2 regions of the Streptomyces sp. HNM0645 genome follow, and region 2 is predicted to be linked to the other one. Evidence: riboswitches for the same ligand, from Rfam matches in the RefSeq annotation. Region 2 holds a riboswitch; the other holds the start of a gene.
The links. Region 2 has a riboswitch for cobalamin ahead of QMZ92_RS11705 (energy-coupling factor ABC transporter permease). Riboswitches for the same ligand answer to the same signal wherever they lie in the genome.

Region 1 (7,257 bases), on a different contig from region 2:
GCGATGCGCAGGGGTCGGTCACCGGCACCGGACGCACCCCGACGGGGCCCGGCCGCTATGGCCTCAGCGGTCACCTACGGCCCCCTTCTCACTCCACTTTCGCCGGAGCGTAACCGCTCGCGCTAATCTAGAACAAGTTCCACACTTGATCGTTCTTGATCGCTCAAGGAGCATCGAATCTACCGGCAGGTAGCGCTGCTGTAAGGCCTGGATCAGGTGATTCGCGCCACGGCGCGGAGCCCTGCCATGCTGGCCCTCCGGCAGCTCCCGGAACGGAAACGCAGCACGGATCCGGACAGCGGGCCGGGAAGGGCCCCTGGGCCGGGGACGGGGACGGGGACGGAAGAGATGAGCGCGGAAACCAGGCCGGCCGTTCCGGCGACCCCGCCCCTGACGGAGCGCCAGGAGGCCAGGCGCCGCCGCATCCTGCACGCCAGCGCGCAGCTGGCCAGCCGGGGCGGCTTCGACGCCGTGCAGATGCGTGAGGTCGCCGAGGCGGCCGGTGTCGCGCTCGGCACGCTGTACCGCTACTTCCCCTCCAAGGTGCACCTGCTCGTGGCCACGATGCAGGACCAGCTCCAGCATCTGCACACCACCCTGCGCAAGCGCCCGCCGGTCGCGGACAGCGCGGCGCAGCGGGTGGCCGAGACCCTGATGCGGGCGTTCCGCGCGCTGCAGCGCGAACCGCACCTCGCGGACGCGATGGTGCGTGCGCTGACCTTCGCCGACCGCAGCGTCAGCCCCGAGGTGGACACGGTCTCGCGCCAGACCACGGCGATCATCCTGGACGCGATGGGCCTGGAGGACCCGACGCCCGAACAGCTCTCCGCCGTCCGGGTCATCGAGCACACCTGGCACTCGGCCCTGATCACCTGGCTGTCCGGTCGCGCCTCGATCGCCCAGGTGAAGATCGACATCGAGACGGTCTGCCGCCTGATCGACCTCACGGCCCCGGGAAGGCAGCCGGGCCGGCGGACCGGCTGAGGCCGGCCGGCCGGCCGAGGCGCCGAGTGGCGGACCGACCGGAAGCCGCCTCAGCAGACCATCCGGAGTCCGCTCCAGCTCCGCCCGGCCGCGACCTGCCCCGACCATGCGCCGAGGATGCGCCCGGCCTCCTCCACCGGCGCCGCGAGCGCGACCTCCTGCGCCCCGGCATGCACGCTGTCGCCCTCGTACTCGACGGTGCCCTCGCTGCAGCATCCGCAGTGCAGGACGAAACTGCTCTTCGGTTCCGCGCCGAAGCCCTCCTCCGCGAACAGCCCGACCAGGGCGTGCACATCCGCCGCCTCGGCGGCGTTCACGGTCACCACCAGCGTGGGCAGGGGCGAGGGCTCGAAGAGGACCAGCTCGTCGAAAACGGCGATCCGCTGCCCGTCGACCACACGCTCCCCCTTCGGCTCCCCGTCGTGCACGACGACCTCGCCGAACCGCCGGCCGCCGGTGAAGGGCACGCTGAGCACCTGCGCCCGGGTGGGGCAGAGCCGCCGGGCCCACACGACCTCCTGCCCGCCGTCCGTCTCCAGCCGCACGCAGGTCATGCCGAAGGCGCCGTCGACGTCGATCGGCCCCTCCCCCTCCGGCACCGGGACACCGAAGCCCTCCCAGGCGTCGCGGGCCACCTCCCACTCGCGCAGGACCGTCGCCGCGATGCCCAGGTTCCAGAACGCCGGATCGCCTTCTCCGCGCGGCGCCCGGGCCGCGGCCTCCCGCCCGAGCGCGTAGGCCTTGGGCCAGTCGCGCAGGAACTTGTACGCGAGGGCCGCGTCGTACCACCACACGCCGCCGGCCCCCTCGTCCGGGAAGTGGGCGAGCACCTGCTCGTAGGTATCCGCGCACTGCCGCCACTCCCCGGCGTCGAAGGCCTGCCGGGCACGTTCGATCAGCCGCCTGGCCTCTGCTTTCTCCATGTTCCCCACCCTGCTCCCGGTACCGGACCGCAGGAGGCTACTCCTCGGGCGGGAACACCGCCTCACCGCTGCCCGGCAGCCGGATCGAGATGGCCTCGACCGGACAGCCCTCCGCCGCGGTGAGGATGTCCTCGTCCGCGTCGGTCTCCGGTTCGGTGGGGTGCGACTGGCGGGCCGCGTCCAGCTTGAAGCCGTCCGGCGCGTTGTTGACACACATCCCCGAACCGATGCACACACCACGGTCGACCTCGACCTGCCAGCGGTCACCCATCAGCTCTCGCTCCCGTATCCCGACGGCAAATGAACCATTTTGTGCTCAAAGTACTCGCCGTACCCCTCAGGACCGAACTCCCGCCCCAGCCCGGAGTTCTTGTATCCGCCGAACGGGCCAAGCATGTCGAGGCTGAACGTGTTGACGTTGTACGTCCCGGTCCTGACGCGCCTCGCGAAGTCGATGCCGTGCTCGACGTCGGCCGTCCAGACGCTACCGCTGAGCCCGTACTCGGAGTCGTTCGCGATCGCGGCGGCCTCGCCCTCGTCGCCGTACGGCAGCAGGCAGACGACGGGGCCGAAGATCTCCTCCCGAGCGATCCGCATGGCGTTGTCGACGCCGCCGAAGAGGGTCGGCTCGACGTACCAGCCGCGGTCGAGGCCGGCCGGGCGGCCGCCGCCGGCGAGGACCTTGGCGCCCTCCTCCTGACCGAGCGCGATGTAGCCGAGCGACCTCTGCTGCTGGCGGCGGGCGACGAGCGGACCGACCTGGGTCGCCGGGTCCAGCGGGTCGCCGGTCACCAGCGCCCCGGCCGCCGCGGCGAAGGCGTCGGCGAACTCGTCGTAGCGGGGGCGCGGGACGAGGATGCGGGTCTGGGCCACACACGCCTGGCCGTTGTTCATCCAGGCCGCCGGGACGATGCCCTGGACGGCCGCCTCCAGGTCCCCGTCCGGCAGGATCACCGCGGCGGACTTGCCGCCGAGTTCGAGGGTGACGCGGGTGAGGTTGCGGGCGGCGACCTCCATCACGCGCCGGCCGGCCGGGACCGAGCCGGTGAAGGAGACCTTGTCGACGCCGGGATGCCCGACGAGGTACTCGCTGACCTCTCGGTCGGCGGGGAGGATCGACAGCACTCCCTCGGGCAGGCCGGCCTCGCGGACGATGTCGGCCAGGATGTAGGCGTCCAGCGGGGACTCGGGCGAGGGCTTCAGGACCACGCCGCAGCCGGCGAGCAGGGCGGGCCCGAGCTTGGCCGCTGCGACGAACTGCGGGACGTTCCAGGGAACCACGGCCGCGACCACGCCGACCGGTTCACGCAGGACGAGGAGGGGGCCGAGGACTCCGCCGCGCCGCTCCTCGTAGGTGAAGTCGCGGGCGACGCCGATGGCCGCGTCCCAGACCATCATGGCGCCGAGCGCCTGGGCCAGGACGCTCCAGGAGTACGGCGATCCGTTCTGGGAGCTGATCGAGCGGGCGATCTCCTCGTGCCGTACGGCGATCGCGTCCTTGATCCTGCCGACGACCTCGATGCGCTCCTCGAGCGGCGTCCTCGGCCAGGGCCCTCGGTCGAAGGCGGCACGCGCGGCCGCGACCGCCCGGTCCACGTCGGCCCGCGAGGCGTGCGGGACGCGTCCGATGACCTCCTCGGTGTGCGGCGAGACCACCTCGATGGTGTCCGTGCCGAGGGGATCGACCAACTCCCCGCCGATGAAGAGTTTCCCGTGCTCCACCAGTTCGGACATGACGACTGCCTCCCGCGGCCCCGGCTCTCCGAGCGCTCCAGTTTTTCTGACGGTATTTCAGATTTGCCGACCGCCTGAACAGATACCAGTTCCCGCCGGAGGAGTCCACGGCCGGAACCCGCTCCCGGGAAGCATCGGCGCGGGCGCGGACCGGCGCTCCCCGCCCCGGCCCCGCACACCGCCGAGCCCTTTGCAATGAAGTCGACTTGGGCGACCATTGGAACGGGTTCTCGTTCTTGGGCCCGGGCCGGGAGGATGGGGAGCCGATGACGCGGGTGACGGAGCACGGCGGCGGTGTGTGGTCCCTCAAGGTCCCCATCCCGGACAACCCCCTGGGCCACACGCTGGTCCACGTCCTCGACACCGGCCGCGGGCCCGTCCTCGTCGACACCGGATGGGACGACCCCGCGTCCTGGACGGCGCTCTCGGACGGCCTCGCCGAACTGGGCCTCGCGGTGGCCGACGTCCACGGCGTACTCGTCACCCACCACCACCCGGACCACCACGGGCTGTCCGGCAGGGTCCGCGAGGCGTCCGGCGCGTGGATCGCGATGCACGCGGCCGACATCGCCGTCGTCCGCCGCACCCGGGAGGCCCGGCCCGGGGCCTGGCTCGACTACCTGGCCGGGAAGCTCACCGCCGTCGGCGCGCCGGAGGAGCACCTCGCCCCGCTGCTCGCGGCCCGCGAGCGCGGCCGGATGCGGGCCCTCCCCGGGCTGCGGGCGGCCCTGCCCGACCGCGAGATCGCACCCGGCGAACTGGTGGACCTCGCCGGACGGCGGCTGCGGGCCGTCTGGACTCCCGGCCACACGCCCGGCCATGTGTGCCTGCACCTGGAGGAGGAGCATCCGGCGAACCTCCCCGGCCGCGGCCGCCTCTTCTCCGGCGACCATCTGCTCCCCGGCATCAGCCCGCACATCGGCCTGTACGAGGACCCCGACGACTCCGCGGTCACCGACCCCCTCGGCGACTACCTGGACTCGCTGGAACGCGTCGGCCGCCTCGGCGCCGCCGAGGTGCTCCCGGCGCACCAGCACGCCTTCACCGACGCCCCGGCACGGGTCCGGGAGCTCCTCGCCCACCACGAGGAGCGGCTGACCGGGCTGCTGTCCCTCCTCGCCGCACCGCTGACCCCCTGGCAACTGGCAGAGCGCATGGAGTGGAACCGGCCGTGGGACGAGATCCCCTACGGCTCGCGCACCATCGCCGTCTCGGAGGCCGAGGCCCATCTGCGCCGCCTGGTGAAACTGGGCCGCGTGGAGGCGGTGCCGGGCAGCGCCCCGGTGGCGTACACCGCGGTCGGCTGAGCCGGAGTGCGAGGGCTGGATGAGCACGGCTCGGGCCACCGAGAGCCACCCGAGCCGGACCGTCCCGCCGACCGCTCCGGGCCACCGAGATCCATCCGAGCCGGACCCTCGCACAAGCCGCCGGCCCCTCTCCGAGAACCGCGCGGGGCCCGGTGGGCAGGGCCGTCGAGGGCCTCCTGCCGTACCCGGCCGCCCGTCCCGAGGGGCTGGGATTACGGGCCGGTAGAGTGTGCGAGTCGTCATCACACCCGTACGGGGGGAAGCCGGTGCGAATCCGGCACTGACCCGCAACCGTGAGCCGCCGTCGCCGGCGGCGAGTCGGAATGCCCTGTACCGGCCGTGACCGGCTCGTGCCATCGGGACCGGCCCGCTGGCAGGCACCGTCGAGGAATACGGGGCCGGAGCCTGGTACCCCAGCGTGCCTGTGCCCGGCTCCCCACAGGAGAGGCCCAGCCCGCCATGTCAGTTCGCCGCAGCGCAGCAGCGCTCGCCGCCGCTTCCGCCGTGTTCTGCGTGACCGCTGCTCCGGCAGCGACGGCCGCCCCCACCCCCTCCCCCTCGGCGGCGCTCCCGGCCGGGCTCTACGGCACGAAGGACCCGACCTACGACGGGGTGTGGCGACAGTCGCTGGCCCTGCTCGCCCAGGACGTCGCCAAGACCGTGCCCGCCGAGCAGGCCGTCGGGTGGCTCACCGGGCAGCAGTGCGAGAACGGCGGCTTCGCCTCCTACCGCGCGGACGCGTCCAAGCCGTGCGACGCGAAGACGATGCTGGACACCAATGCCACCGCGGCGGCGGTACAGGCCCTGCGTGCCCTCGGCGGCCACGGGGAGGCCGTGAACAAGGGCCTCGAGTGGCTGAAGTCCGTGCAGAACGAGGACGGCGGCTGGAGCTACAACCCCGGCATGCCGTCCGACGCGAACTCCACGTCCGTCGTGATCGGCGCCTTCGCCGCGGCCAAGGCGCGGCCCGGCGAGGTGAAGTCGAAGAGCGGCAAGAGCCCGTTCGACGCGCTGGTCACGTTCGCCGTGCCATGCGCCGACAAGGCCGGCGGCGGTGCGTTCGCCTACCAGCCGGACGAGGCCGGAAAGCTCCTCGCCAACGGCGACGCCACCGCGGCCGCCGTGCTCGCCGGGCTGGGCCGCGGCCTGGTCGTCTCCGGCCCGGAGCCGGACGGCGGCCCCGCCGCCTGCACCTCCCCGGCGAAGGCCACCCCGGAGCAGTCGGCCCGCAACGGCGCCGCGTACCTGGCCACGGCGCTCGCGAAGACCGGCCATCTGGACTCGCCGCCGATGCCGGGCGCCGCCGACCCGGCCCCGCTCCCGGACTTCGGCAACACCGCGGACGCGGTCCTCGCGCTCTCGGCCGCCGGGCACGGCGACAAGGCGGACAGGGCGGTCCAGTGGCTGGAGAAGAACTCCGCGGCGTGGGCGAAGGACGGCGGCCCGGCGGCGTACGCGCAGCTGATCCTCGCCGCGCACGCCCATGGCGACGACCCGCGGGACTTCGGCGGCGCCGACCTCGTACGGCAGCTCAACGCGACCGGTCCCGCGCCGGCCTCCACCACCGAGCCGCCGGCTCCGCGCACGAAGAGCGACGCGGGCGAGGAGCACAAGGGCGGCGACAGCGCCGGGATCTGGTGGATCGTCGGCGCCGGCCTCGCGGCCGGTGCCGGCATAGGCATCCTGATCAGCGGCCGCCGGAAGAGCAAGCAGCAGTGATGCGCAGGCGACTGACCGCGCTCCTCCTCGCGCTCGGCACCGTGCTCGCGGTGCCGGGCGTGGCGGGGCAGGCGCAGGCGCAGGCGGCGGGATACCGGTACTGGTCGTTCTGGCAGTCCGGCGGTACCGCCTGGGCCTACGCCACCCAGGGTCCGGCCACGGCGCGGCCGGCCGACGGCTCGGTGGACGGATACCGCTTCTCCGTCAGCGCGGACTCGCAGGACTCGGCGAAGCCGCGTACCGCCCCCTCCTTCTCCCAGTTGTGCGCGGACACCCCGGCGAAGCCCGGCACCAAACGGGTCGGGGTCGTGATCGACTTCGGCACCGAGGCGGACGCGCCGTCCGGTGAGCGGCCCCCGTCCGCGCCGGCGTCCGGCTGCGCCGCGGTCCCCTCGGACGCCACCAGCGCGGAGGCCCTGGCGGCGGTGGCCAAGCCGCTCCGCTACAACTCGGACGCGCTGCTGTGCGCGATCTCCGGTTACCCGAGGACGGGCTGCGGCGAGCAGGTCTCGGCCGGGGACCCGGCGCCCGCGGAGTCCGGCGCCTCCGCCCCGCCGGCCGGGAAGCCCTCCGGGGCGGCCGGCGGCGAG
Region 2 (7,257 bases):
TGGTGCAAGGAGTCGGCTTCAGCTCGTCGCACCTCGGTGCGCAAAGCCCGGCCCTCCAGTGCACACCGCTCGGAAAGGGTGGACCCGATGCACCCAGCCCTCAGCTCCGACGACCTGGTCCGGCTCCGCCGGCAGCGCCCCTATCCCGCGGTGTCGGTGATCATGCCCACGCACCGCCGTGAACCGGACAGCGCGCAGGACCCGGTCCGGCTGCGCAATCTCATGACCGAGGCCAAGGAGCAGCTCAAGGCCGATCCCGCCGTCACCCGGGACACCCGGATCGACGTGTCCGAGCAGCTCGACCGGGCACTGGCCGAGATCGACCTGGTGCACGCGGAGGACGGGCTCGTGGTCTTCGCCGCGCCGGGCGAGCACGAGGTGTGGACGCTCGGCCGGCCGGTGCCCGAGCGCGTGGTGCTGTCGGACACCTATCTGACCCGCAACCTCGTCTCGGCACAGGCCGCCGAGCGCCCCTTCTGGGTCCTGGCGGTCGCCTCGGACCGGGCCACCCTGTGGAGCGGCGCGGCCGACCGCCTCACCGAGGAGCGCACCGGGGCCTTCCCGATGTCCCGTCCCGCGGAGAACTTCGACGCCGAGCGCCAGGAGCGGATCGGCGACGTGCCCAGCACCTTCCGGGACGAGGACACCCGGCACTTCCTGCGCGAGGCCGACACGGCGCTCGCCTCGGTGCTGAAGGCCGACCCGCGGCCGCTGTACGTGACCGGCGAGCCCGCCGCGCTCGCGCTCCTCGACGACGTCGGCACGGCCGCGAAGGGCCAGGCCGTCCACGCGCCCCGGGGCGGGGTGGCGGGCGGCTCGGCCGACGCGGTCTGGCAGGCGGTGCGGCCGTCCGTCGAGGCCCGCGCGCGGCAGGAGGTCTCCGGCGTTCTCGAGGAGCTGGACCGGGCCAGGGGCAGGCGTGCCTTCGCCGCCGGAGTCGACGAGATCCGCCAGAACGTGGAGACGGGCCGGGTCGCGCTGCTCGCCGTGGAGGAGAACTACCGCGAGACGGTGCGGGACACGGGCGCCCACCTCCTGCCCGCCGACACCGGTGACCTGGACGCGCTGGTCGACGTCGTGGACGAGATCGTCGAGAAGTCCCTGGAGACGGGGGCGCAGGTGCGGTTCGTCCCCGACGGCACGCTCGCGGGGATGGGCGGCATCGCGAGCGCGCTGCGCTACTGACCGGCCTCCGCCGGACGGCCGTCGCCGTGGGGAACCTCCCGGCCGCTCCCGCGGACGGTGCCGACGGGTTGGCGGGAGCGCGGTGCCGTGCGGGCCGTTTGCGCCGATACTGGCAGAGGGTGTGCGGCCCGTACCGCCACGGCCCGGCCTGAGAGGACACCGTCCGGAGTGATCGCCAGTCCCACCAGGAGGTTCCCATGAGGATGCTCATCAATGTCCCCGAGACGGTCGTGGCCGACGGCCTGCGCGGTCTGGCCGCGGCGCACCCCGGGCTGAACGTCGACGTGGAGAACAGGGTCGTGGTGCGGGGGGACGCTCCGGTCGTGGGCAAGGTGGGCCTGGTGTCCGGCGGCGGGTCGGGCCACGAGCCCCTGCACGGCGGGTTCGTGGGGGTGGGGATGCTCTCGGCGGCGTGCCCCGGCGAGGTCTTCACGTCGCCGGTGCCGGACCAGATGGCCCGCGCCGCGGCGGCGGTGGACAGCGGGGCGGGCGTGCTCTTCGTGGTGAAGAACTACACCGGCGACGTGCTGAACTTCGACATGGCGCAGGAACTCGCCGAGGACGAGGGCGTCCAGGTGGCCAAGGTGCTCGTCAACGACGACGTGGCCGTGCAGGACAGCCTCTACACGGCGGGCCGGCGCGGTACGGGCGCGACGCTCTTCGTGGAGAAGATCGCGGGCGCCGCGGCGGAGGAGGGTGCGCCGCTGGAGCGGGTCGAGGCCGTCGCCCGCCGGGTCAACGAGCGGTCGCGCAGCTTCGGTGTCGCGCTCAGCGCCGTCACGACCCCCGCCAAGGGCACCCCGACGTTCGACCTGCCGTCCGGTGAGCTGGAGTTGGGGATCGGCATCCACGGCGAGCCCGGCCGGGAGAGGCGGCCGATGATGACGTCGCGGGAGATCGCGGACTTCGCGGTGAACGCGGTCCTGGAGGATCTGCAGCCGTCGAGTCCGGTGCTGGCGCTGGTCAACGGCATGGGCGCGACACCGCTGCTGGAGCTGTACGGGTTCAACGCGGAGGTCCACCGGGTGCTCGCAGAGCGGGGAGTGCCGGTGGCCCGGACCCTGGTCGGCAACTACGTCACCTCGCTCGACATGGCCGGCTGCTCGGTGACTCTGTGCGAGGCGGACGAGGAGATCCTGCGGCTGTGGGACGCCCCCGTGGAGACGCCCGCGCTGCGCTGGGGCCGCTGAGCCATGCCCGGCCCGGCCGACGGCGGCTCCGCTCCCGCGGGCCGCGACGACGCGCGCGGGGAAGCCGGTGCGCCACGAGAAGGAGGCGCTGTGCTCGACGCGGATTTCTTCCTCCGCTGGATGAACGCCCTGGCCGAGGCGGTGGACCGCGAGGCGGGCCGGCTGACCGAGCTCGACGCCGCGATCGGGGACGCCGACCACGGAACCAATCTGCAGCGGGGTTTCACGGCGGTGAGGGCGGCGCTGGAGAAGGACGCGCCGGACACCCCCGGTGCCGTACTGATGCTGACCGGGCGGCAGTTGATCTCGACGGTCGGCGGGGCGTCGGGGCCGCTGTACGGGACGCTGCTGCGGCGGGCCGGCAAGGCGCTCGGTGACGAGGCCGAGGTGTCGCGCGCGCAGCTCGCCGAGGCGCTGCGCGCGGGGATCGCGGCGGTGGCGCAACTCGGCGGCGCGAAGGCCGGGGACAAGACGATGCTGGACGCGCTGGAGCCCGCGGCCGCGGCGCTGGACGAGTCCTTCGCGGCCGCGCGGGAGGCCGCCGACGAGGGCGCGGCGGCGACCGTGCCGATGCTGGCCCGCAAGGGCCGGGCGAGCTATCTGGGCGTGCGCAGCATCGGGCACCAGGATCCGGGGGCGACGTCCTCCGCCCTGCTGGTCGGGGCCCTCGAGGAGGCCGCGCGATGACCGGCCCGGTCGGGATCGTCCTCGTCTCGCACAGCGCGCAGGTCGCGGAGTCGGTCGCCGACCTCGCCCGGAGGCTGGCGGGCGCGGGCGACGCCGTGCCGGTCGCCGCGGCGGGCGGGGCAGCGGACGGCGGCCTCGGCACCAGTTCGGAGCTGACGGCACGTGCCGCCCACGAGGTGGACAGGGGAGCCGGGGTGGCCGTGCTGGTCGACATCGGCAGCGCCGTGCTGACGGTCAAGGCGCTGCTGGCCGAGGGCGACGAACTTCCGGAGGGGACCAGGCTGGTGGACGCGCCGTTCGTGGAGGGCGCCGTCGCCGCGGTGGTCACCGCGGCCGCCGGCGCGGATCTGGACGCGGTGGAGGCGGCGGCCGTGGAGGCGTACGACTACCGCAAGGTGTGACCGTAAGCATCCGTGCGCGGCTTGTGACGCACCTGGTCAACACACTAATGTCGCAGGGCCTTGGTGAACGGGAAACCGGTGGAGTACCGGTGCGGCCCTCGCCACTGTGATCGGGAAGTCCGGCTCTCTCCGCAAGGAAGCCACTGGACCGCCACGGGAGACCGTGGTGTCCGGGAAGGCGGAGCCCGGGCGGCAGGACCCGTCAGCCAGGAGACCGGCCAGGGCGCGTTGTCCATCCACGAGGTGCTGGAGAGGGTCTCCCAACCATGCATATAGCCGAGGGGTATCTGCCCCCTGTGCACGCGGCCGCCTGGGGCGTCGCGTCCGCCCCCTTCGTGATCCACGGCGTACGGGCGCTCACCCGTGAGGTCAGGGCGAATCCCGATTCCACCCTGCTGCTCGGCGCGTCGGGCGCCTTCACCTTCGTCCTGTCGGCACTCAAGATCCCTTCCGTGACCGGCAGTTGCTCGCACCCGACCGGCACGGGGCTGGGCGCGATCCTGTTCCGGCCACCGATCATGGCCGTGCTCGGCACGATCACCCTGCTCTTCCAGGCGCTGCTGCTGGCCCACGGCGGACTGACCACGCTCGGCGCGAACGTGTTCTCGATGGCGATCGTCGGGCCGTGGGCCGGGTTCGCGGTGTACGCGCTGCTGCGGCGGTCCGGGGCGCCGCTGATGGTGGGCGTGTTCTTCGGCGCGTTCGTCGCGGACCTGTCCACGTACTGCGTGACCAGCGTGCAGCTGGCGCTGGCGTTCCCCGACCCGGGCAGCGGCGTGGTCGGCGCCCTGGCCAAGTTCGGCGGCATCTTCGCGCTCACCCAGATCCCGCTGGCCGTCAGCGAGGGCCTGCTCACCGTGTTGGTGATGCGGCTGCTCGTGCAGTCCAGCAAGGGTGAGCTGACCCGCCTCGGAGTGCTCCTCCAGGGCGGGGCCAAGAAGGAGGCCGCGGTCCGATGAGCCGTAACGCGAAGATCAACACGCTGCTGATGGCGATCGTGGCGGCGCTGGCGGTGCTGCCGCTCGCCCTCGGCCTGGGCGACCACAAGGAGGAGCCCTTCACGGGCGCCGACGGGGAGGCGGAGACCGCCATCACGGAGATCGCGCCGGACTACGAGCCCTGGTTCGCGCCGCTCTACGAACCCCCTTCCGGGGAGGTCGAGTCGGCGTTGTTCGCTCTCCAGGCGGCTCTGGGTGCCGGTGTCCTGGCGTACTACTTCGGGCTGCGCAAGGGGCGCCGGCAGGGTGAGGCGCGGGCGGCGGCCGCCGGGGACGGGCGGGCGCCCGGCAGCGGCTCCGCCGGTTCCGTCGGCTCGGGCGCGTAGCCGCCGATGCTGCCGATAGACGCGGCGGCGCACAGCAGCCGCTGGCGCCGCCGTCATCCGTGCGAGAAGGCGGCACTCGGGCTCGGGCTGACGGTCTGCGCCGTCTCACTGCCGCCGTGGCCGGGTGCCGTCCTGGTCGCCGCGGCGGCCGTGGCCGTACTGCTCGGGCCCGCCGGCGTGGCGCCGCGGCAGCTGTGGCGGGCGTGGCGCATTCCGCTGGGGTTCTGCGTCACGGGTGCGATTCCGCTGCTGTTCTCGGTGGGCGACCCGGACGGATTCGTGGTGCTCGCGCCGGACGGACCGCTGCACGCGGTCCGGCTGCTGCTGCGGACGTCCGCCGCCTCGCTCGGGGTGCTGCTGTTCGCGTTCACCACGCCGGTGTCGGACCTGCTGCCAAGGCTGGTCCGGGCCGGGGTGCCCGGGCCCGTCGTGGACGTGGCCCTCGTGATGTACCGGATCGGCTTTCTGCTGCTCGACACCGTGCACCGGGTCCGCCAGGCCCAGGCGGCGCGGCTCGGGCACACGACCCGGGCGGCGGCCTGGCGGTCCCTCGCCGGGCTCGCCGCGACCGCCTTCGTGCGGGCCTTCGACCGGGCCCAGCGGCTGCAGACCGGGCTCGCCGGGCGCGGCTACGACGGGACGCTGCGGGTCCTGGTGCCGCCCGCGACGGTGTCGGCGCGCTTCCTGGTGGCGACCGCCGGGCTGCTCGCGGGGATCGTCGCCCTCACCCTCGTACTGGAAAGGTCCGTACTGTGAGCACGTCCGTGGACGAGAGCGCACCCGGGGCCGCGGCGCCCCTGGTGGAACTGGCCGGCGCGGGATTCTCCTACCCGGACGGCCCGCCGGTGCTGCGCGGTGTCGACTTCGCCGTGCCGGGAGGACGCTCCCTGGCGCTGCTGGGCCGCAACGGCAGCGGCAAGACGACCCTGATGCGGCTCCTCAGCGGCGGGCTGCACTGCGCGGAGGGCAGGCTCCTGCTCCACGGCGAGCCGGTGGTGTACGACCGCGGCGGGCTGAACCGGCTGCGGACGACGGTGCAGCTCGTCGTGCAGGATCCGGACGACCAGTTGTTCGCCGCGTCGGTGGGCCAGGACGTGTCGTTCGGGCCGATGAACCTGGGGCTGCCGGAGCCGGAGGTACGGGCCCGGGTCGCGGAGGCACTGGACGCCTTGGACATCACGGCACTGGAGGACCGCCCGACGCATCTGCTGTCGTACGGGCAGCGCAAGCGGGCGGCGATCGCGGGCGCGGTGGCCATGCGACCGCGTGTGCTCGTCCTGGACGAGCCGACCGCGGGACTCGATCCGCACGGGCAGGAACGGCTGCTGGCGGCGTTGGAGCGGCTGCGGGAGGGCGGTACGACCGTGGTGATGGCCACGCACGACGTGGATCTGGCGCTGCGCTGGGCGGACGACGCCGCCGTGCTGTCCCCGGCCGGGCTGCGGACGGGGCCGGTCGCGGAGCTGCTGGCGGACCGGGAGCTGCTGGACTCGGCCCGGCTGCGCCTGCCGTGGGCGATGGCCGCGGAGGAGGTGCTGCGCGCCCACGGACTGCTGGAAGCGGGCAGGCCGGGCCCGCGGACCCCGGAGGAACTGGACCGCTGGGCCGTGCCGGCGTAGCGCATCTCACCCGGGCCTCGTTGTGCAACTTGTTGCATAACGAGGTCTCCGGCGTCTACAAAAGGGGGCGACGCTCATTGCGCGAGGAGGCGCCCCGATGACCCCCACCCCGTACCCGCATCTGCTCAGCCCGCTCGACCTCGGTTTCACCACGCTGCCGAACCGGGTGCTCATGGGCTCGATGCACATCGGCCTGGAGGAGGCGGAGAACGGCTTCGAGCGCATGGCGGCCTTCTACGCCGAGCGTGCGCGCGGAGGTGTCGGACTGATCGTGACCGGCGGCATCTCCCCGAACGACGCGGGACGCCCCTACGACGGCGGCGCCAAGCTCACCACCGAGGAGGAGGCCGCGCAGCACCGCACGGTCACCGACGCGGTGCACGCGGCGGGCGGCCGGATCGCCATGCAGATCCTGCACTTCGGCCGCTACGCCTACCACCCCCAGCTGGTCGCGCCCAGCGCGCTGCAGGCCCCCATCAGCCCGTTCGTCCCCCACGCCCTCACCGACGAGCAGGTCGAGCAGACCATCGAGGACTACGTCCGCGCGGCGGAGCTGGCCAGGTCGGCGGGCTACGACGGCGTCGAGATCATGGGCTCCGAGGGCTACCTGATCAACGAGTTCATCGCGAGCGCCACCAACCACCGGGACGACCGCTGGGGCGGCTCGTACGAGAACCGCACCCGCTTCCCCCGGGAGATCGTCCGCCGCACCCGCGAACGGGTCGGCGACGACTTCATCATCGTCTACCGGCTGTCGATGCTCGACCTCGTGCCCGGCGGCTCCTCGCTCGACGAGGTCGTCGCGCTCGCCAAGGAGATCGAGGCGGCCGGAGCGACCATCATCAACACCG

Region 1: another riboswitch for cobalamin. It lies ahead of QMZ92_RS31135 (SCO2321 family membrane protein); the one in region 2 lies ahead of QMZ92_RS11705 (energy-coupling factor ABC transporter permease).

Annotation. Positions count from the first base shown of each region.
Region 1 covers NZ_JASHLT010000059.1:19,224-26,480, forward strand. The annotation lists gene QMZ92_RS31105 (glycosyltransferase family 4 protein) at 1-74, opposite strand, end outside; gene QMZ92_RS31110 (TetR family transcriptional regulator) at 349-984, shown strand; gene QMZ92_RS31115 (tetratricopeptide repeat protein) at 1,035-1,907, opposite strand; gene QMZ92_RS31120 (ferredoxin) at 1,945-2,178, opposite strand; gene QMZ92_RS31125 (aldehyde dehydrogenase) at 2,178-3,641, opposite strand; gene QMZ92_RS31130 (Strvi_7410 family MBL fold metallo-hydrolase) at 3,908-4,948, shown strand; cobalamin riboswitch at 5,158-5,294, shown strand; gene QMZ92_RS31135 (SCO2321 family membrane protein) at 5,408-6,667, shown strand; gene QMZ92_RS31140 (SCO2322 family protein) at 6,667-7,257, shown strand, end outside.
Region 2 covers NZ_JASHLT010000014.1:162,606-169,862, forward strand. The annotation lists gene QMZ92_RS11685 (baeRF3 domain-containing protein) at 88-1,185, shown strand; gene dhaK (dihydroxyacetone kinase subunit DhaK) at 1,383-2,375, shown strand; gene dhaL (dihydroxyacetone kinase subunit DhaL) at 2,466-3,062, shown strand; gene QMZ92_RS11700 (PTS-dependent dihydroxyacetone kinase phosphotransferase subunit DhaM) at 3,059-3,463, shown strand; cobalamin riboswitch at 3,508-3,700, shown strand; gene QMZ92_RS11705 (energy-coupling factor ABC transporter permease) at 3,730-4,422, shown strand; gene QMZ92_RS11710 (energy-coupling factor ABC transporter substrate-binding protein) at 4,419-4,787, shown strand; gene cbiQ (cobalt ECF transporter T component CbiQ) at 4,794-5,543, shown strand; gene QMZ92_RS11720 (energy-coupling factor ABC transporter ATP-binding protein) at 5,540-6,406, shown strand; gene QMZ92_RS11725 (NADPH-dependent 2,4-dienoyl-CoA reductase) at 6,504-7,257, shown strand, end outside.